Regions from separate parts of the Pseudomonas sp. MLB6B genome, predicted to be linked through region 1. Evidence: riboswitches for the same ligand, from Rfam matches in the RefSeq annotation. Region 1 holds a riboswitch; each other region holds the start of a gene.
What was found. A riboswitch is a leader RNA that binds a small molecule or an ion and turns the genes downstream of it on or off. The one in region 1 is predicted to bind cobalamin.
Positions count from the first base shown of each region.

Region 2: it holds a riboswitch for cobalamin, as region 1 does, so the genes downstream of both, cobO (cob(I)yrinic acid a,c-diamide adenosyltransferase) here and cobW (cobalamin biosynthesis protein CobW) in region 1, are expected to answer to the same signal.
Region 3: it holds a riboswitch for cobalamin, as region 1 does, so the genes downstream of both, ACSMEV_RS13450 (ABC transporter substrate-binding protein) here and cobW (cobalamin biosynthesis protein CobW) in region 1, are expected to answer to the same signal.

Region 1 covers NZ_CP199313.1:3,323,104-3,330,043, forward strand. Annotated here, with positions in the region: gene cobN (cobaltochelatase subunit CobN) at 1-1,459, opposite strand, end outside; gene cobW (cobalamin biosynthesis protein CobW) at 1,463-2,533, opposite strand; cobalamin riboswitch at 2,632-2,834, opposite strand; cobalamin riboswitch at 2,914-3,143, shown strand; gene ACSMEV_RS14660 (CbtB domain-containing protein) at 3,236-3,421, shown strand; gene ACSMEV_RS14665 (CbtA family protein) at 3,432-4,121, shown strand; gene ACSMEV_RS14670 (cobalamin biosynthesis protein) at 4,114-4,515, shown strand; gene cobM (precorrin-4 C(11)-methyltransferase) at 4,548-5,294, shown strand; gene ACSMEV_RS14680 (response regulator transcription factor) at 5,533-6,147, shown strand; gene ACSMEV_RS14685 (transporter substrate-binding domain-containing protein) at 6,155-6,940, shown strand, end outside.
Region 2 covers NZ_CP199313.1:4,059,960-4,066,899, reverse strand. Annotated here, with positions in the region: gene ACSMEV_RS17950 (PQQ-dependent sugar dehydrogenase) at 17-1,336, opposite strand; cobalamin riboswitch at 1,557-1,780, shown strand; gene cobO (cob(I)yrinic acid a,c-diamide adenosyltransferase) at 1,906-2,517, shown strand; gene ACSMEV_RS17940 (cobyrinate a,c-diamide synthase) at 2,514-3,809, shown strand; gene bluB (5,6-dimethylbenzimidazole synthase) at 3,806-4,456, shown strand; gene cbiB (adenosylcobinamide-phosphate synthase CbiB) at 4,453-5,361, shown strand; gene cobD (threonine-phosphate decarboxylase CobD) at 5,354-6,346, shown strand; gene ACSMEV_RS17920 (cobyric acid synthase) at 6,343-6,940, shown strand, end outside.
Region 3 covers NZ_CP199313.1:2,994,292-3,001,231, forward strand. Annotated here, with positions in the region: gene ACSMEV_RS13430 (OprD family porin) at 1-989, opposite strand, end outside; gene ACSMEV_RS13435 (pseudoazurin) at 986-1,426, opposite strand; gene ACSMEV_RS13440 (ABC transporter ATP-binding protein) at 1,443-2,231, opposite strand; gene ACSMEV_RS13445 (FecCD family ABC transporter permease) at 2,228-3,247, opposite strand; gene ACSMEV_RS13450 (ABC transporter substrate-binding protein) at 3,244-4,251, opposite strand; cobalamin riboswitch at 4,377-4,573, opposite strand; gene ACSMEV_RS13455 (DUF1624 domain-containing protein) at 4,600-5,766, opposite strand; gene ACSMEV_RS13460 (sterol desaturase family protein) at 5,969-6,529, shown strand; partial or broken gene ACSMEV_RS13465 (phytoene/squalene synthase family protein) at 6,453-6,940, opposite strand, start outside.

The DNA.
Region 1 (6,940 bases):
GGCACATTGGGTCCTGCTCGGGCGCGCCCCAGCGCTCCAGCACCGCTCGGCGGTTGCCCGCCGGCAGACGGGCGAAGGCCTGCTGGTAGTCCTCAAGGCTCAGGCTCTGGGCGCAGGGACGCTGGTCCAGGTGGTCGAGGTCGTTGGTCACCCCGCCCAGCAGGGCCTGAATCAAGGCAGTGCCGGTCTCGGGCAGCGCGTCCACCGGATAGCCCTGGTCGGCCAGGGCTTGCAGGATATTGAGCGCCGCGCCGGGCGTATCCAGGCCCACGCCGTTGCCGATGCGACCGTCGCGGGTCGGGTAGTTGGCCAGTACCAAGGCGATGCGTTTCTGCGCGTTGGGCAGGCGCGCCAGGACCACCCAACGGCGCGCCAGCTCGGCGACGAAATCCATGCGTTCGGGATGTGCGCGGTAGCAGACCACATCGGCCTGGCTGCGCTCGCTGCGCCAGGCCAGGTCCTTGAAGCTGACCGGGCGGGTGATGATGCGTCCGTCCAATTCCGGCAGAACGATGTGCATGGCCAGGTCGCGCGCGCCCAGGCCTTGCTCGTTTGCTTCCCAGGCCGGCTGGTTGTCCTGGGCGCAGATCGCTTGCAGCACCGGTACGTCACGCCGCAACGGGCGCAGGTTGGGCCGCTCCGGGCTGGACAGGGCGAAGCCGGTGGTGTTGATGATCACCTCGGCGTCGACTTCGTCCATCCAGTTCTGCACCTGGGCCAGGCACTCGGGCTCCTTGAGGCTGGCGACCGCGATGGGCAGCGGGTTGAGGCCGGCGGCTTGCAGACGCTCGCAGAACGCGTCGAGAAATGCGGTGTTGGCCGCTTGCAAATGCGAGCGGTAGAACAACAGCGGCGCAACCGGCCACTCCGGCTGCCATTGCGCATACCAGTCCTGCAGCGTGGCGCTGCCCACCTGAGGGTGGTAGACGCTCGTGCGTGGCAAGGGCTGCGGCTCGTGCCAGGGGTAATCGCGGCCCAACCAGGTGCTGGCCAGGCAGTTGAACAGGTTCAAGGCATTGGCCTTGCCACCCTGGCGCAGGTAGTGCCAGAGCCGCTCGGCGCGGGCGTCGCGTACGCTGCCCAGATCGGTCAGCTCGGGGTCGGGGCGGTCGTCCCCCGGCACCAGGATCAGCTCCACACCGCGCTCGGCCAGTTGTACCAACTGTTCGATGCCGTAGCGCCAGTAACCCACGCCCCCGTGCAGCGACAGCAGGATGACCTTGGCGTGACGCAGCACCTCGTCGACGTACAGGTCGACCGAGCCGTGGTTCTGCACCTGCATGGGGTTGGCCAGGCGCACGCTGGGGAAGTTCGCCGGCAGGTGCTCAAGCGTATCGGCCAGCAGCGCCAGGTGCGAATCGCCGCTGCACAGGATCACCAGCTCGGCCGGGGTCTGGCCGAGGTCGGCGATGCTATCGTCCGGCACGAAGCCGCCGGGCTGAGTACGCAGCAGGTGCATCGATCAGGCGCCCAGGGCTTGGTGCAGGCGCGCGCCGAGCTGTTCGGCGTCGAGGTCCTGGCCGATCAGCACCAGGCGGGTGATACGGGCTTCATCGGCACGCCACGGGCGGTCGAAGTGCTTGTCGAAGCGGCTGCCCACGCCTTGAATGAGCAGGCGCATGGGTTTGCCGGGAATGGCGGCGAAGCCCTTGATGCGCAGGATGTCGTGCTGGGCCACCAGTTGCGCCAATGCCTCGAGCAGCAAGCGCTCGTCGGCTTCGGGCAGCTCCAGGGAGATGGAGTCGAACGCGTCGTGGTCGTGGTCGTCGTGCTCGCCGTCTTCGTCGTGGTGCGAGTCATGGTGAGTGCGGCGGCCGTCGATATGCGCCTCGGACTCGGCGCCCACGCCGATCAGCACGTCCAGCGGCAGGCGGCCGCTGCTGGCTTCGATGATCTTGACCGCCGGCGGCAATTCTTCCTGGACTTCGGCACGTACGCGAGCCAAGCCTTCGGCGTCGATCAGGTCGGCTTTGTTCAGCACGACCAGGTCGGCGCTGGCCAATTGGTCGGCGAACAGCTCGTGCAGGGGCGATTCGTGGTCGAGGTTGGGGTCGAGCTTGCGCTGGGCGTCCACTTGGTCGGGATAGGCGGCGAAGGTGCCGGCCGCGACCGCCGGGCTGTCGACCACGGTGATCACCGCATCGACCGTGCAGGCGTTGCGGATTTCAGGCCACTGGAAGGCTTGCACCAGCGGCTTGGGCAGGGCCAGGCCGCTGGTTTCGATGAGAATGTGGTCCAGATCGCCGCGGCGCGCCACCAGCTCGCGCATGACCGGGAAGAACTCTTCCTGCACCGTGCAGCACAGGCAGCCGTTGGCCAGCTCGAAGACCCGGCCCACCGCCTCCTCTTCGGTGCAGCCGATGCTGCACTGCTTGAGCAGGTCGCCGTCGATGCCCAATTCGCCGAACTCGTTGACGATGACCGCGATGCGGCGGCCCTGGGCGTTGTCCAGCATGTGCCGGAGCAAGGTGGTTTTACCCGAGCCGAGGAAGCCGGTGACGATGGTGACGGGAAGCTTGGCCAGTGTTTTCATGTCTCAGTGCCCTTGGCAGACGGCGCGGGCATGCGGGACGATCGCCCGCGACCGGATAGGCCAGGCGTGCTCGCCACCGGATCACCCCGCCCGGTTGATGTCGAAAGCGTACCGAGGCAGGTCTCCTGGCTCGCATCCTGGCCATCGCGACCGTGCCGATGGCGCCTTCCCGCGTGCGCGCAGTGGCTGTGCCGATCGGCTGGGATGCTTACAGTTGCGGGGGCAGCCGCGGCTCTACCGCGTTCCCGTCTTAGCTCAGTGGGTGAGGGAAACCGTGCCCCCTGAGAACCTCGAAACGGCAAGGCTACGCAGTGCCCCGCGTGGGGTCAACCGCAGCCGCCGAGGGGCGGCCGATTGACGGGAATCATGCCCCATGGTTTGCTAGCGCCCTTGCGTCAGGTGCCCCTTGTGGGGTGAAACGGGAAACCGGTGCGTCGCGGTCTGCAACAGCAGGCCAGGCAATGCCGGTGCTGCCCCCGCAACGGTAAGCGAGTCATGCGTCTGCAACACCACTGCGTCGGCGCCAGCCACGTGGGAAGGTCGACGCACTGTCTGGGGAGCCAAGCTCCCGCTCGCGAGCCCGGAGACCGGCCTGACGTCTCGATCAACCCCCGCGGTGGGCGGGCGCCGTTGCCTGCACTTGGCGTGTCCGCGCTGAGGCGACCGTGCGTGACCTACCGATTCCCAGCCGAGGAACACGTCATGCCCATCGTCAGCAGCAAACCCGCCATCAGCCCCTCCACCACCCTCAGCCAGCGCCTGGTCATCGCCATCGGTGCCGGCCTTTTAGGCTTGAGCCTTGTGTATTTCGCCGGCTTCTCGCACATCGACGCCGTGCACAACGCCGCCCACGACACGCGCCACAGCGCAGCCTTCCCCTGCCACTGAGGACGCCGGCATGTTCACTCGCATCGCCCGTACCGCGGGCTTCAGCGGCTTGCTCGCCGCGATGTTGCTGACCCTGCTGCAAAGTTTGTGGGTCAGCCCGTTGATCCTTCAGGCCGAAACCTACGAAAACGCAGCGCCTGCGGTCCAGGGGCACAGCCATGCCGAAGGCGGTGCCGCCCATGAGCATGCCGCTGAGGCGTGGTCGCCCGAGGACGGCTGGCAACGGGTGCTGGCCACCACCGGCGGCAACCTGGTCGTGGCCGTGGGCTTCGCCTTGCTGCTGGCGGCGCTGTACAGCCTGCGCGAACCCAATCGCGTCGCCAGTGGTGCGCTCTGGGGCCTGGCAGGCTTTACGGTGTTCTGCCTGGCGCCGACCTTGGGCCTGCCGCCCGAGCTGCCTGGTACGGCTGCCGCCGACCTGGCCCAGCGGCAGACCTGGTGGATCGGCACTGCGGCTGCCACGGCCTGTGGTCTGGCGCTGCTGGCGTTCAGCCGTTCCTGGCTCTTCAAGCTGCTCGGCGCCGCGCTGCTGGTCGTGCCGCACCTGATCGGCGCTCCGCAACCTGCCGTCCACGAAAGCCTGGCGCCCGAAGCGCTGGCGGCGCAGTTCAAGCTTGCCTCCTGGCTGACCAACGCAGCCTTCTGGGTTGCCCTGGGCCTGCTCAGCACTTGGCTGTATCGCCGCGCCGAACGTGCCTGACGCCCTTGCGCTGTATGCCGGCATCGGGTGCCGCAAGGGCTGCGATGCCACACAGTTGTCGGCGCTGCTCTTGCAAACCCTCGAGTGTCATGGCCTGCCCCTGAATGCCGTGCGCGCACTGGCCAGCATCGCCAGCAAGGGTAAGGAGCCGGGGCTGCTGGAGCTGGCCGGGCAGTTGCACGTTCCACTGCTGGTCTTCGACGTCGTCAGCCTGGAAGATCTGCAACCCTTGCTCAGTCACCGCTCGGCCGTCGCTTTCGCCCACAGCGGCTGCTGGGGAGTGGCCGAAAGCGCGGCGCTGGCGGCCGCGCGCCAGGTGGAAGGTCGCTGCGCCTTACGTGTGACGCGGCAGGTGTCGGGGCCGGCTACCCTTGCGCTGGCTTGGCGGGGATAATCGCGGCCCCTTCCCCTCTGCAAGGACGTTACATGACGGTCTATTTCATCGGTGCCGGCCCTGGCGATCCCGAACTGATCACGGTCAAGGGCCAACGCCTGATCCGCCAATGCCCAGTGATCATCTATGCAGGCTCCCTGGTACCCGAGGCCGTGCTGTCCGGCCATCGGGCCGTCACGCTGCTCAACAGCGCCGAGCTGCACCTGCAACAGATCGTCGAGGCCATGCTCGACGCCCATCGCCAGGGTCAGGATGTGGCCCGGGTGCACAGCGGAGACCCTAGCCTGTATGGCGCCATTGGCGAGCAGATCGCGCAATTGCGCGCTCATGGCGTCCCCTACCAGATCGTTCCGGGCGTCACCGCCACCGCAGCCAGCGCCGCTCTGCTCGGCTGTGAGCTGACCCTGCCGGGCGTGGCGCAGACGGTAATCCTCACCCGCTACGGCAACAGTTCGCCCATGCCCGAAGGCGAACGCTTGGCCGACCTCGCCCGGCACGGCTGCACGCTGGCCATTCACCTGGGTATCAAACACCTGTCGCGCATCGTCGACGAGCTGCTGCCGCATTACGGCGGTCACTGCCCGGTCGCCGTAGTGCACCGCGCCAGCTGGCCAGACCAGGACTGGGTGCTCGGTACGTTGGAAGACATCGCAGATCAGGTCGCCGCCAAGGGCTTTCGGCGCACGGCGCTGATTCTGGTCGGCCATGTGCTAGGCGACACCCCCTTCGCCGAATCGGCGTTGTACCGCGCCAGCCATGCTCATTTGTATCGACCCTGAGACAGGTAGAAGGGCTTCAATACCTGTATCAGTGCAATCGCCTGGAGATGGCCTAAACTGGGATCACCCGAAGGGCTTGTAGGAAACTTCCTCAGAATTGTCCTGCTTTTTCAACACTTCAGTCACGACCGTTACCAAGCCATCCGATTCGACGTATGGTGCGCGTCCTCCGCTGAGGTAGCGGCGTGTTCCTGGGTGATTTCAGGAAACGGACCACATTTCCGATAGGAGTTTCCCCATGACCAGCGTCCTCGTAGTCGATGACCACGCGGCTATCCGGTTCGCCGTCAGCATGTTGCTGGAAAACCAGAAGTTCCAATTGCTCGGTACCGCGAGCGACGGCATCCAAGCGGTAGAAATGGCCCGTAAGTTGTCGCCCGACGTGGTGATCCTCGACATCGCCTTGCCGCGCCTGGATGGCATGGAAGTGATCAAGCGCTTGCAGTTGATGGAGCCTGCACCGAAGATCATGGTCCTCACCGGCCAGCCGGCCGACCTCTATGTGCGACGTTGCCTGGATGCTGGCATCTCGGCCTTCGTCAACAAGGACGAAGACCTCGACGCCTTGGTCTTCGCCCTCAAGGCCATGGTCAAAGGCTATTCGACCTTTCCCCAGATGTCGGTCAACAGCAGTTCTCTGGAAAGCGAGGCCACCCGTCTGGGCAGCCTGTCGAACCGCGAAGTCGAAGTGCTGCGCAGGCTTACCCGAGGGGAAAGCAACAAGGCCATCGGTGAGAAGATGAACCTCAGCGCCAAGACCATCAGCACCTACCGCGGGCGCATCATGGACAAGCTCAAGACCGAATCGCTGGTGGAAATGGTCGATCTGGCCAAACGAAATAACGTGAACTGACCTAGGAATGAAGCCGATGCTGCCAACGCTGCTATTGACCGGGCTGTTGGCCTTCTCGGCCGACGCCTGGTCACAGGTCGACAGCCAGCCTCGCCAATTACTCGCCCGCTCGCAGAGCGCAGCGCCACCCATGACCCTCGACGAGCAGGATCGCCATTGGCTGGAACGGCGCAAGGCCTTGGTGGTGGGCAGCTCTACACCGGACTATCCGCCGTTCGAGATCAACACCAGTCAGCACGACTACGAGGGGCTCAGTGCGGACTACGCAGGGCTGATCGGCGAACAGTTGGGCATTCCCATCCAGGTACAGCGCTTCGCGACCCGCACCGAAGCGATCCGAGCGCTGCACGATGGACAGATCGACTTGCTCGGCAGCTCCAATGCCTTCGAGGCCGACGATGCTGGCTTGACCCTCAGCCAACCCTATGCAGACGACCTGCCAGTCATCGTCACTCAGCCAGGCCGGCGTCTGCGCAAGCATGACGACCTCACCGGGTTGCGCCTGGCTACCGTAGACCACTACCTGCCTACCGCCACCGTGCAGCGCCTCTATCCGAAGGCGCAACTGAGCCTGTACCGCTCGACCCTGGCCGGTCTGGCTGCGGTGGCCTTGAATCAGGCCGATGTCTACCTGGGCGATGCCATCAGCACCGACTACCTGATTGGCATGAGCTATCCAGGGCAATTGAAGATCGACCAGTTCGTCGATCAGCCGACCGGTACCTTCGCCTTTGCCCTGCGCCGCGACAATCCCCGGCTCAAACGTCTGGTCGATCAAGCCCTGGCGCGCGTC
Region 2 (6,940 bases), 740 kb from region 1:
AGCGCCCCGAGCCATCTCATTTGCCAACCCCCGTCACCCGCCAAACTACATTCCCCACATCGTCCGCCACCAGCACGCCTCCGCGCCCATCGCCGACCACGCCCACCGGGCGCCCCATCGCTTTGCCTTCGTCATTGACGAAACCGCCGAGCAAGTCCACCGGCTGCCCCTTGGGCTTGCCGCTGTCGTCGAACGGCACGAACAGCACCTTGTAGCCGCTGAGCGGTTTGCGGTTCCAGGAACCATGCTGGCCGATCAACGCGCCCTGGGTGAAGGGCGCCGGCAAGGTGCCAGATGCGATGAAGGTCAGGCCCAGTGAGGCGGTATGCGGGCCGACGGCAAAATCCGGCACCAGAGCGCTGGCAACCTTGGCCGGATCTTGCGGATCGACGCGCGCGTCGACGTGCTGGCCGTAGTAGCTGTAGGGCCAGCCGTAGAAACCGCCGTCCTTGACCGAGGTGATGTAGTCGGGCACCAAGTCGCTGCCGATCTCGTCGCGCTCGTTCACCGCCGTCCACAAGGCCCCTGTGTGCGGCTCCCAGGCCAGGCCATTGGGGTTGCGCAGGCCGGTGGCGAACGGGCGCTGCCGGCCGTTGGCCGGGTCTACTTCCCAAATGGCGGCGCGGCCGCGTTCCTGGTCCAGACCGTTTTCGCCGACGTTGCTGTTGGACCCGACCGTCACATACAGCTTGCTGCCGTCCGGGCTGGCGATGACGTTCTTGGTCCAGTGGTGGTTGAGCGGACCGCCCGGCAGGTCGACCACTTTCTGCCCCGGGTCGCGTAATTGCATGGCACCTTCGGTGTAGGCGAAGCGCAGCAGTTTGTCGGTATCGGCAACGTAGAGGGTGTGGCCGATCAGCGCCATGCCGAAAGGCGAGTTGAGGTTTTCGATGAACGGGACACGCATTTCGGCGACGCCATCATGGTCGGCATCGCGCAGCAGTGTGATGCGATTGGCGCTGTGCACACCGGCGCCCGCGCGTTTCATTACCTTGTCTGCGATCCAGCCCTTGATGCCCTTGCTGTCGTCGGGCTTGGGCGGCGCATTGGTTTCGGCCACCAGCACATCACCGTTGGGTAGCACATACAGCCAGCGCGGGTGGTCGAGCCCCTCGGCGAAGGCGTTGACCTGGGTGCCCTTGGCAGCGATCGGTTTGCCACCGTCCGGCCAGCCGATGGCGGGGGCGATGTTCACCGTGGGAATGAGCGTCTTGTTCGGCGCCGGCAGCTCGGGCGTCGGGCCCGTGCCATCGGAAACCTGCAAGCGGGCGGACTCGCCGCACGCCGCCAGGCTTGTGGTCAAGGCAATCAGCAAACCGATACGCATCTGGGCCATGCAGGCATTCTCCGCAAACGGGAACCATCGACAAAATTGAGAGAGGCCGTATGGGAACGAGTTCCCTTGCGATGGATCGCGCAGCGGTTCCGGTAGCCCTCTCTGCGATCCGCCAAGCGAATGAGCGCGGTCCGTTCGGTGGCGCGTTCCAATCGTCGACGACAACCCGGGCCCACTCATCCCTGCCATCCACATTGACGCTCCGGGTGCAACCCTCTAACCTTCGCCGTTCGTTTCAGGTGCCCCGTGGACAAGCTTCCACCGGGGTGAAACTGGGAAGCCGGTGGGCGCCACAGCAGCGCGATTCCGGCGCTGCCCCCGCAACGGTAGGTGAGTCGAGCGACACGTACGGCCAGAAGCATCATCCTCTGGTGAACTGCGCAGCGCCCGAGGGCCAAGGCCCCGCTCACAAGCCCGGAGACCGGCCTGTCACTGTCTTATATCGGTATCACGGAGGGTGATGCGCGGTGCTCCGTGGCGTAAGGCCGTGGCTGCTGCGCGCCTCCGTGTCTGCCTGCCTTATCGACCTACCGGCGCCTGTTCAGGCGCCGCGGCCCGCGGAGACCCCCATGAACGAATCCCCCGAGCGCGACGAACGCCACTTGGCCCGCATGCAGCGCAAGAAAGCGCTGATGGACGACCGCATCGCCAATTCCCCCAACGAATGCGGCCTGCTGCTGGTGCTGACCGGCAACGGCAAAGGCAAGAGCAGCTCGGCCTTCGGCATGCTCGCCCGCGCCATGGGCCACGGCATGCGCTGCGGCGTGGTGCAGTTCATCAAGGGCCGCAACAGCACCGGTGAAGAACTGTTCTTCCGACGCTTCCCCGAGCAGGTCAGCTACCACGTGATGGGCGAAGGCTTCACCTGGGAAACCCAGGACCGCCAGCGCGACATCGCCGCCGCCGAAGCGGCCTGGGCGGTGTCGCGGCAATTGCTGCAAGACCCGGCCGTGGAGTTCGTCGTGCTCGACGAACTGAACATCGCCCTCAAGCATGGCTACCTGGACCTCGACCAGGTACTGACCGACCTGCAGGCGCGCCCGCCCATGCAGCATGTGATCGTCACCGGCCGCGGCGCCAAGCCCGAGCTGGTCGAGCTGGCCGACACCGTCACCGAGATGGGCGTGGTCAAGCACGCCTTCCAGGCCGGCATTCGGGCACAGAAGGGCGTGGAGCTGTGAGCGAACGCCGACACTGTCCGGCGGTGCTGATCGCCGCGCCCGCTTCCGGGCAGGGCAAGACCACCGTCACCGCCGCCCTGGCGCGCCTGCACCGCAACCTCGGGCGGCGGGTGCGGGTGTTCAAGTGCGGGCCGGACTTTCTCGACCCGATGATCCTCGAACGCGCCAGCGGCGCGCCGGTGTACCAACTGGACATGTGGATGATCGGCGAGGCCGAAAGCCGGCGCTTGCTGTGGCAGGCCGCCGCCGAGGCCGACCTGATCCTCATCGAAGGCGTCATGGGCCTGTTCGACGGCACCCCGTCGAGCGCCGACCTGGCCCGCCATTTCGGCGTGCCGGTACTGGCAGTGATCGACGGCACGGCCATGGCCCAGACCTTCGGCGCCCTGGCCCTGGGCCTGGCGCGCTACCAACCCGACCTGCCGTTCGCCGGCGTGCTGGCCAACCGGGTCGGCAGCCTGCGCCACGCGCAACTGCTCGAAGGCAGCCTGAGCGAAGGGCTGCGCTGGTACGGCGGGCTGTCGCGCGAGCGCGGCATCGAGCTGCCCAGCCGCCACCTGGGGCTGGTCCAGGCCAGCGAACTGAACGATCTGGACGCGCGCCTGGACGCCGCCGCGCAGGCGCTCGGCGAAAGCTGTGACGCCACCTTGCCGCCGCCGGTGGGCTTCGACGCGCCGGAGCCGGTCGAGGTGCGCCCGGCCCTGCACGGCGTGCATATTGGCATCGCCCGCGACGAGGCCTTCGCCTTTGCCTACGGCGCCAACCTCGACCTGCTGCGCGCCCAGGGCGCGACCCTGCATTTCTTCTCGCCCCTGCACGACCAAGTACTGCCCGCAGTCGACAGTCTGTACCTACCTGGCGGCTACCCCGAACTGCACCACCACGCCCTGGCCGCCAACGCACCGATGCTGGCGGCGATTCGCGCCCACCACGCAGCCGGTAAGCCGCTGCTAGCCGAATGCGGCGGCATGCTGTACCTGCTCAATGCGTTGACCGACGTCGCCGGCGAGCGTGCCGAACTGGTCGGCCTGTTGCGCGGCGAAGCCACCATGCAGAAGCGCCTGGCGGCCCTGGCCTTGCAAACGGTGACCTTGCCCGAAGGCACCTTGCGTGGGCACACCTACCACCACTCGCTGACCACCACCGACGAGACGCCCATCGCCCGTGGCCTGAGCCCCAACGGCGGGCGCGGCAACGAGGCGGTGTATCGCCTGGGCCGCACGACCGCTTCCTACGTGCATTTCTATTTCCCCTCCGACCCCGAAGCGGCGGCGGCGCTGTTGCGACCATGAGCGAACACGCCTTCACCGACGCCGAGCGCGCGGCGGTCTACCGCGCCATCGGCGAGCGCCGCGACATGCGCCATTTCGCCGGGGGCGAGGTGGCGCCGGCCCTGTTGCAGCGCCTGCTGCACGCCGCGCACCAGGCGCCGAGCGTCGGCCTGATGCAGCCCTGGCGCTTCATCCGCATCACCCGCCGGGCGCTGCGCGACGACATTCACCAGTTGGTCGAGGCCGAACGCCTGCGCACCGCCGAGGCACTGGGCGAGCGCGGCGACACCTTCATGCGGCTCAAGGTCGAAGGCATCCACGACTGCGCCGAGGTGCTGGTCGCAGCGCTGATGGACCAGCGCGAAGGGCACATCTTCGGCCGCCGCACCTTGCCGGAAATGGACCTCGCCTCCCTGGCCTGCGCCATCCAGAACCTGTGGCTGGCCGCCCGTGCCGAAGGGCTGGGGCTGGGCTGGGTGTCGTTGTTCGATCCGCAGGCGCTGGGCGACCTGCTGGGCCTGCCGGCCGGCGCCAAGGCGGTGGCGGTGCTGTGCCTGGGGCCGGTCACCGAGTTCTACCCAGCGCCCATGCTGGTCCAGGAGCGATGGGCCGAAGCCCGGCCCCTCGAAGACATGCTGTACGAAAACCATTGGGGAGAACGCCCGTGAGCGTCGCCATGCTGACCGTGGCCGGGGTGGCGCTCGACGCCTTGCTCGGCGAACCTTCGCGCCGCCACCCGCTGGTGGGCTTCGGCAACCTGGCTAGCGCCCTGGAGCGGCGCCTCAACCCTGGTGGCCGGGGCTGGCGCAGCCATGGGGTGAGCGCCTGGTGCCTGGCCGTACTGCCGCTGACGCTGCTGGCGCTGATCCTGTCGTGGCTGCCGATCGTCGGCTGGCTGGTGGACGTGCTGGCGCTGTACTGTGCGCTGGGCCTGCGCAGCCTGGGCGAACATGTGCTGCCGGTGGCCAATGCGCTGCGCCAGGGGGATCTGGACGAGGCGCGGCGCCGCGTGGGTTATCTGGTCAGCCGCGAAACCGCCGAACTCGACGAACCCGCCGTGGCCCGCGCCGCCACCGAATCGGTGCTGGAAAACGGCAGCGACGCGGTGTTCGCCACCCTGTTCTGGTTCGTCGTGGCCGGAGCGCCAGGCGTGGTGCTGTACCGCCTGAGCAACACCCTCGATGCCATGTGGGGCTACCGCAACGAGCGCTTCGAGCGCTTCGGCTGGGCCGCGGCGCGTATCGACGACGTGCTCAACTACGTGCCCGCACGCTTGGTGGCGCTGACCTACGCGTTACTGGGCAAGACGCGTCTGGCGCTCGCCTGCTGGAAGCGCCAGGCGCCGCTGTGGGACAGCCCCAACGCCGGCCCGGTGATGGCCGCCGGAGCCGGCGCCTTGGGCGTGGAGCTGGGCGGGCCGGCGGTGTACCACGGCGAGCTGCACGAACGCGCGCGCCTGGGCGCAGGCGAGGGCGCCGACGCCGACGCCATCGAGCGTGGTTGGGACTTGGTGCAGCGCAGCGTGTGGCTGTGGTTGCTGATCATTTGCCTGGGAGCCTACCTGGATGCTTGAACACGGCGGACGACTACTGCGCGCCAGCCTCGACTACGGCATTGCCCGCGGCGACTGGCTGGACCTGTCCAGTGGGATCGCCCCTTGGGCCTATCCCATTCCCGAGATTCCCCACGCCGCCTGGGCGCGCCTGCCGGAAACCGAAGACGGCCTGGAACAGGCGGCGTGCGCCTATTACGGCGCCACGCAACTGTTGCCGGTGGCCGGTTCCCAGGCAGCGATCCAGGCCCTGCCGTTGCTGCGCGCGCGCAGCCGGGTCGGGGTGCTGAGCCCGTGTTATGCCGAGCACCCGCATGCCTGGCAGCGCGCCGGGCACGAATTGCTGGCACTGGCCGACGACCAGGTCGAGGCTGCGCTCGACAGTCTGGATGTGCTGCTACTGGTCAACCCCAACAACCCCACTGGCCGGCTGCTGCCCCGTGCGCGGATGCTCGACTGGCATGCGCGCCTGGCCGCACGCGGCGGTTGGTTGGTGGTCGATGAAGCCTTCATCGACAACGATCCGCACCAGAGCCTGGCCGGCTGCGCCGAGCGCCCGGGCCTGATCGTGCTGCGTTCATTCGGCAAGTTCTTCGGCCTGGCCGGGGTGCGCCTGGGCTTCGTGCTGGCCGAAGCCGACCTGTTGCAGCGCCTGGCCGACTACTTGGGGCCGTGGACCATCGCCGGGCCGACCCGCGTGCTGGGCCAGGCCTGCCTGGCCGACGGCGCCACCCACGACCTGCAACGCATCCGCTGCGCCGCCGCCAGCCGCCGCCTGGCCGAGCAGCTGAGCGGCGCAGGGCTGGCGCCCAGCGGCGGTTGCGACCTGTTCCAGTACCTGCGCCTGCCGCAAGCGGCGCAGCTGCATGACTTTCTCGCCCGCCGCGGCATTCTCGTGCGCCTGTTCGAGGAGCCCGCCGCCCTGCGCCTGGGCCTGCCGCCCAGCGCCGCCGACGAACGTCGCCTCGGCCAGGCCCTGGCGGCCTACCAGAAGGACCACCCATGACCACCCTGATGGTGCAAGGCACCACCTCCGATGCCGGCAAGAGCACGCTGGTCACCGCGCTGTGCCGCTGGCTGCTGCGCCATGGCACCGCCGTGGTGCCGTTCAAGCCGCAGAACATGGCGCTCAACAGCGCCGTTACCGCCGACGGCGGCGAGATCGGCCGTGCCCAGGCGGTGCAGGCCCAGGCCTGCCGCCTGGCGCCGCACACCGACATGAACCCGGTGCTGCTCAAGCCCAACAGCGACACCGGCGCCCAGGTCATCATCCATGGCCGCGCGGTGGCCAGCATGAACGCCGTGGCCTACCACGACTACAAGGCCATCGCTCTGGAGGCCGTGCTGGCCTCGCATGGGCGTTTGCAGGCGCAGTACCCGGTGGTGATGGTCGAAGGCGCCGGCTCGCCGGCCGAAATCAACCTGCGCGCCGGCGACATCGCCAACATGGGTTTCGCCGAAGCGGTGGACTGCCCGGTGATTCTGGTCGCCGACATCAACCGTGGCGGCGTCTTCGCCCACCTGGTCGGCACCCTGGAGCTGCTCTCGCCCAGCGAGCAGGCGCGGGTGAAGGGCTTCGTCATCAACCGCTTCCGGGGCG
Region 3 (6,940 bases), 330 kb from region 1:
AGGTAGATGGCGCCGCGGCTGACGTAGTCGAACGGCGTGTCGCCGTGTACCTGCTGCCAGCCCAGGCTCAGGGTGTGGGCATCCTGACGATAGCGCGAGATCAGGCTCCAGGTGACGTTGTCGATGCGCCCGGACAGCGCCTTGCCGGTATCGCGGGTACGGTAAAGGTTCAAATCCAGGTTGAGGCTGCGGTGCGCGTCCAGCGCGTGGCTGAAGGTGCTGCCCAGGTATTGCTGGTTCCAGGTGTCGTCGTAATGCGAAGTATAGAGGCTGGCGCCGAACGCGGCCGTGGGGTTCCACACCGCGCCGGCCACATCGATGCTGTCGCCGCGCTTGCCGTTGGAATAGTTGACTACAAGGCCATTGCCGTGGCTCGACGCGTTGCGGTCGGCATCGTCTGTGAAGTGCCCGCCCACCAGTTTGAGGGTGTCGATCTCGTCACTGTTCAGCCACCAGCCGGTGAAGGTCTCCGGCAACAAGCGGCTGTCGGAGGCGCTGAACACCGGGGTCTTGAGGCGTTGCTCGCCGTAACTCAGGACCGTGTTGGACACGCGCATCTTCACCGCCGCCCCGGCGCGGTCGAAGCTGCGCTGCGGATGGCCGTCGTTGTCCACGGCCAGCAAGCGCACCTTGCCGGCACGGCCGCCGCCGCTATCGAGCCTGACGCCGAGCAAGGCGTGGGCGTCGATGCCGAAGCCTACCTGGCCTTGAGTGAAGCCCGACGTGAAGGTGCCGATCGCCCCATAACCCCATTCCTCGGCCAGGTCGCTGCGCTCGCTGCGAGGCTTGTAGGCGTTGCGCGCCGCGCCGTTGCGGCCTCCATTGTGGTAGTCGCGGCGGTCGTAGACGCTGCGGTTGAGCAGGCTCCAGCGGCTGTCTTCGACGAACCCCCTGGCGGCCGATTGCGCCGACTCGTCGGATTCGGCGGCGGCCAGCGGTGCGATACCCAGCAGCGGCAGGAGCAGGGCGGCGCGGGTCAGATGGCTCATCGTCCGGCCTCCAGCTTCGCGCGTTGCGCTTGAAGACGCGTTGCGGCGCGGGCCGGCAAATCGCTCGGCCATTGCGCCGCGCTCAAGTCGGCATCGCCCACCTGGATCAGCATGACCATGCCCATGGCCAGGTGCGGAATGCACTGAATGCCATACAGCCCCGGCTCGCTGAAGCGTTGTTCGGTGGCCTGATTGAGTTTGCCCTTGAACGGCTCGGTGCCCTTGGGCCAAAGCGCGGGCAGGGTGGCGGCGTTGTGGCTGGCGTGGGTGGGTATGAAGCGCACGCTGTCGCCCGGGGCGATGCGCAGGTGGTCGGGCTCGTAGACCATGGCGCCGTCGCCGCCGCGGTTGAGCATCTTCACTTCATGGATCTCGGCCTGGGCCTGGGGTGCGAACATCAGGCCGGCGAGGCACACGGCAGCGGTGAATCGGAGCATGGGTAGGTTTCCAGCGTCAGGGCGTGCGCAAGCGCAGGATGCGCGCGCCGTCGTAAGGGTCGGTGAGGTAATGGGCGTGCACGCCGAAGGTGCTCAGCAGGCGCGCGGGTGTGAGCACGTCGAAGGGTGCGCCGAGCGCCACCAGGCGGCCTTGGTCGAGTACGGCCAGACGGTCGCAGGTCAGGGCCTGGTTGAGGTCGTGCAAGGCCACCACGGTACTGATCGGCAACGCCTGCACGCAGTGCAGCAGGCTCAGCTGGTGCTGGATGTCGAGGTGGTTGGTCGGCTCGTCGAGCAGCAACACCTGCGGTCGCTGGGCCAGGGCACGAGCGATGTGCACGCGCTGGCGCTCGCCGCCCGACAGCGAGCCCCACACCCGTCGTTGCAGGTGCACGGCATCGACGTCGCGCAGCGCCCGCTCGACGATGGCGCGGTCGGTCTCGCCGAAGGGGGCCAGCGCCGACAGCCAGGGTGTGCGGCCCAGGGCAACGGCTTCGAAGACGCTGATGGCGTCGTGGGTGTCGGCCTGTTGCTCGACCAATGCCAGGGTTTGCGCGACGCGCCGCCGCGGCAAATCTGCGAGCGGCTCGCCGAGCAGTTGCACGCTGCCCTGGCTGGGCGTGCGTAACCCAGCCAGCAGCTTGAGCAAGGTGGACTTGCCAGAACCATTGGGGCCGACCACGCCGAGGGTTTCCCCGGCCAGCAGTTGCAGGTCGATGTCGTGCAGCAGCGGGTGGCCGCGCACGCTCAGGCCCAGACCCGCGCAGCTCAGCGGTGCCAGGCGCACGGCCGCGAGATTGCTCATGAGCGCCCCCGGCGGCTGACCAGAATCAAGGCGAACACCGGCGCGCCGATCAGCGCCGTGACCACGCCTACCGGAATCACCTGCCCAGGTAGCAAGGTGCGCGAGAGGATGTCGGCGCAAATCAGGAACAGCGCGCCGCCCAAGGCACTGGCCGGCAGCAGTCGCGTATGCCCCGGCCCGAGCAGCAGCCGCAGCGCATGAGGAATGACCAGCCCGACGAAGCCGATGGCGCCGACGATCGACACCATCACCGCCGTAACCAGCGCCGCGCAGCTGATCAATAGCAATTGCGTGCGGCGTACTGGCACCCCGAGCGAGGCCGCCGAATCGGCGCCGAAGGTGAAGGCATCGAGGCTGCGCCGATGCCACAGGCACACCGCCAGGCCCAGCAGCGCCACCGGAACCGCCAGGCCTACCGACGGCCAGCGCACCCCGCTGAGGTTGCCCAGCAGCCAGAACAGAATGCCGCGCGCCTGCTCGGCCGTGGCCGACTTGGTGATCAGGAAGGCGGTGATGGCGTTGAACAGCTGCGACCCGGCGATGCCGGCCAGGATCACTTGCGCGTTGTTGTGCGCAGGTCCGGCCGCACGGGACAGCAGCACCACCAGGGCGAAGGCCGCCAGCGCGCCGATGAAGGCCCCGGCCGACAGCGACAGCGCCGCGCCGCCGATACCCAGCAGGCCCACCGCTACCGCACCGGTGGAAGCGCCGGCCGACAAACCCAGCAGGTAGGGTTCGGCGAGGGCGTTGCGCAGCAAGGCTTGCAGGATCACCCCGCAGGTCGCCAGGCCCGCCCCGCACGCCGCTGCCACCAGGGTGCGGGTCAGGCGGTAGTTCCAGACGATGCCGGCATCGATCGGGTCGACCGCGTAGCCGGCTTGCCACAGGTGGTTGGCCAGTACTTGGTAGACCACCCGTGGCGCCACGCTGGTTTCGCCGATGCTGATGCCGGCCAGCAAGGCGCCGACCAGCGCCAGCAGTGCCAGGACACCGCCTGGTAGCAATCGCTGGCTCACGGCGCCGCTTTACCGCTGGCGAAGGCGTCCGACAGCGTCTCCAGCCCCCGGAACAGACGGATCCCGGCCTGCATAGCGTCGGCGTCGAGGATGATGATGCGTCCTTGCTTGACCGCGTCGAGGTTCTTCGCCACCGGGTCGGTGCGCAGGAATTCGAGTTTTTTCCGGTAGTCGTCGGCCGGGAAGCGGCGACGGTCCATGCGCGCGATGATCAGCCAGGTGGGATTGGCCTTGGCCAGAGTCTCCCAGCCGACGGTGGGCCATTCCTCTTGGGACTCGACCACATTGCGCACCCCGAGGGTTTGCAGCATGAAGTCGGCCACCCCTTGGCGCCCGGCCACATAGGGGTCGATGTCGAGGTCTGCGCTGGAGAACCAGAACAGCGCGCTGGTGCCCGACAGGTCCTTGCCGGCCAACTGCGCTCGGGCCTTCTCCAACTGCCCACGCAGTTGGGCATTGAGCGCCTCGCCGCGGGCCTGCACGTCGAAGATTTCGGCCAGCTGGCTGACGCTCTTGTAGATGGAGTCGACCTTGAACGGCTGCAAACGGGTGCCGTCGGCGCCGACCAGGTTGTCCTTGCCTTCGCAGTCGGAGGGCAGCAGGTAGGTGGGAATGTTCAGCTCGTGGAACTGCTGGCGCGTGCCGACCACGCCTTGCTCGCCGACCATCCATTCGAACTGCGCGGTGACCAGTTGCGGACGTTTGCCGACCACGGCCTCGAAGCTCGGGTCGTTGTCGGCCAGACGCGGCACCTTGTCGTTCTGCGCCTTGAACTCGGGCAACACATCGTTGAACCACAGCGAGGTGCCGGCCAGGCGTTCGCCCAGGCCCAAGGCGTAGAGGATTTCGGTGCCGGCCTGGCCGATGGTCACCGCACGTTGCGGCGCCTCGGCGAAAGTCTGCGGCATGCCGCAGTTGTCCACGGTCAGCGGGTAGTGCGTGGCGGCGGCCTGGGCCAAGCCGGAGAAGCCGAGGGCGGTGAGCAGGGCGGTGAAGCGTAGCATTGGAACGATCTCCTATCGTGGTGCAGCGGACCGCGCGCACGGACAGGCATCGTCTGCGCCGCCTGCGCGAGGCAGGCGGTGCCACCCTGGACAGGGTGCCGATGGCCGTCCCGGACACCCCGCCGGTCGGTGAATGTGTGCCGGCAGGTCTCCTGACTGGTGCGTCCTGGCCTGGCTCCGGCCTTCCCGGACAGGTCCAGTGGCATTCGAGGAGCAGGCTCGGCACCTACAGTTGCGGGGGCAGTTTCGTTTGGCCCGCGGCTGGGCGGGCGACGAATTCCCTATTAATTCCTGGGGGGAAACCGGCGGGCGGCATGGTAGACCATCACCCGCTGGCAGGGAACCTCTTCACAGGTATTTGAGCCAGGCGATGTCGCGGCGCCGGGCCTTGAGCCGGGCGAAGGCGCGCACCGGCAGGTACAGCGCCAGCGCCAGCAGGACCGCACACAGCCATACCGCGCCGATGCTGTCGAAGCCGAAGTATTGCCCTTGATTGAGGCCGAACAGCGCCACGCACACCAGATAGGCGAGCTTGAGCACGTACAGGTGCAACAGATAGAAGAACATCGGTGCTGCGCCCAGTACTGCCAGCACACCGATCCAGCGTGCCTGGCCGGCGCGCTCGAAGCCGCGTAGCAACAGCAGGCCCACGCCCAGGGTCAGGCACAGGAACAGCAGCGAAGGCGGGTACTTGGTGATGTTGAGCAGGCTCATGAGGGTTTGCAGGGCGCTAGGGTAGCTGCTCCAGGGCGCTTCGCCGTAACCGTTGAACAGCCGCAACGCGACGAACGCCAGCAGCGCCAGCGCTGCGGTGGTCAACAGCCGACGTTGACGCTGGGCCGCATCGCTACCGCGGGCGAACCAAGGACCCATGGCATAACCCAGGGCGATCACGCCGATCCACGGCAATACCGGGTACGAGGTGCGCAGACGCATGTGCTCGGACACCTCCAGCCAGCCACGGTCATGCAGGATCGCCCATAGCACGTGCAGCGCAGAGCCTTCGCCAAAATGCACGGCGTCGAGCAGGTTGTGCCCGACGACGATCACCAGGCCCAGCGCGATCAGCGCCGCACGCGGCAACCACACCAGCGCCGCCAGCGCGATCATGCTCACGCCGATGGCCCAGATCACCTGCAGGTAGACCACGCTCGGCGGCAGCTGGAAGGTCCAGGCGAAGTTGACCACCGTGAACTCCAGCACCACCAGGAACAGGCCGCGCTTGAACAGGAACGCTGCGACATCGCCCCGGCCCTGGTGTTTCTCACCATAGAGCCAGGCCGAAAGGCCTGTGAGCAGCACGAACACCGGCGCGCACAAATGCGCCAGGGTGCGGCTGAAGAACAGACCGGGTTCGGTCGTGGCGATCGCCATCGGGTCGCCGACCTGATGGTGCAGGAAGAAAGTTTCGCGGACGTGGTCCAATAACATGAACATAATCACCAGGCCACGCAGCGCGTCGATGCTTTGCAGGCGTTGGGTGATCGGGGTTGGGGTGGCGTGTGCGCTTGTCATGGAGGATCGCAGGCAAGGGGATGGGCTTGTAATGAAACGTTATCTTATAACAAATTTCATGTAAGCCACTACCGTTTTCATTTTTTGCCTGCATTGGAATGCGATCCAAATCAATCCGTCGCACCGTTTACGCTGCTACACCTGGGAACGCTATCCTAGGCGCAGCACTCCATACCTCACTCCCTGGAATCGAACGGACGCCATGCTGACCAACCTCGCCATCTTTCTGATCACCCTGGCCGGCATGGAAGTCGTCGCTTGGCTGGCCCACAAGTACCTCATGCACGGCATCGGCTGGGGCTGGCACCGCTCGCACCACGAGCCGCGCCATGGGTGGTTCGAGAAGAACGATCTGTACGCCGCCGTGTTCGCCGTGCTGGCGATCCTATTGATCGCCTTGGGCAATGCCGGCTGGCATCCCCTGGAATGGATCGGTGCCGGCATGACCGGTTACGGGCTGTTGTACTTCATCGCCCACGATGGGCTGGTGCATCGCCGCTGGCCGTTCCGTTACGTGCCACGTAACGGCTACCTCAAACGTCTGTACCAGGCCCACCTGATGCACCACGCGGTGCATGGCCGCGAGGGCTGCGTGTCGTTCGGCTTCATCTACGCGCCGCCCATCGAGCGCCTCAAGGCGCAGCTGCGGGCTCGGCACGACGGGCCGTTGCGTTCGGCATCGGCGCGCGCGTCCACAGCCGAGGGTCGCGCTGCGGATAGCGGCGCAGACGCCGCAGCAGACTCGTCCACAACCCCCCGCTGAGCGCGCCGAGCTTTTCCAGCTTGCCGGTCGAGGCGCGCGTGTCCCAGGCCTGGGCGCCGGCCGTCCGCACGCGGATACCGATACGCCGGTACACGGCCCCGGCGCTCGCCACGGCCCAGGCCGAACGCCAGGGCAGCGCCGCCAGGCCTGCCTCGGCGCTGGCGTAATAGGGCTCGGCCTGATCGATCAGGCGCGTGGCCAGCACCGCCAGCGCCGGTCGATGGCGTGGCTCGGCCAAGGTCGCCAGGGTGATGCCGAACTCGTCCAGCCACTGCTGGGGCAGGTAGCAACGGCCGACTTCGGCGTCGTCGACGATGTCGCGGGCGATGTTGGTCAGTTGCATCGCCAGCCCCAAGTCACAGGCGCGGTCGAGCACCTGCGGGTCCTGGGTGCCCATGATCCGCGCCATCA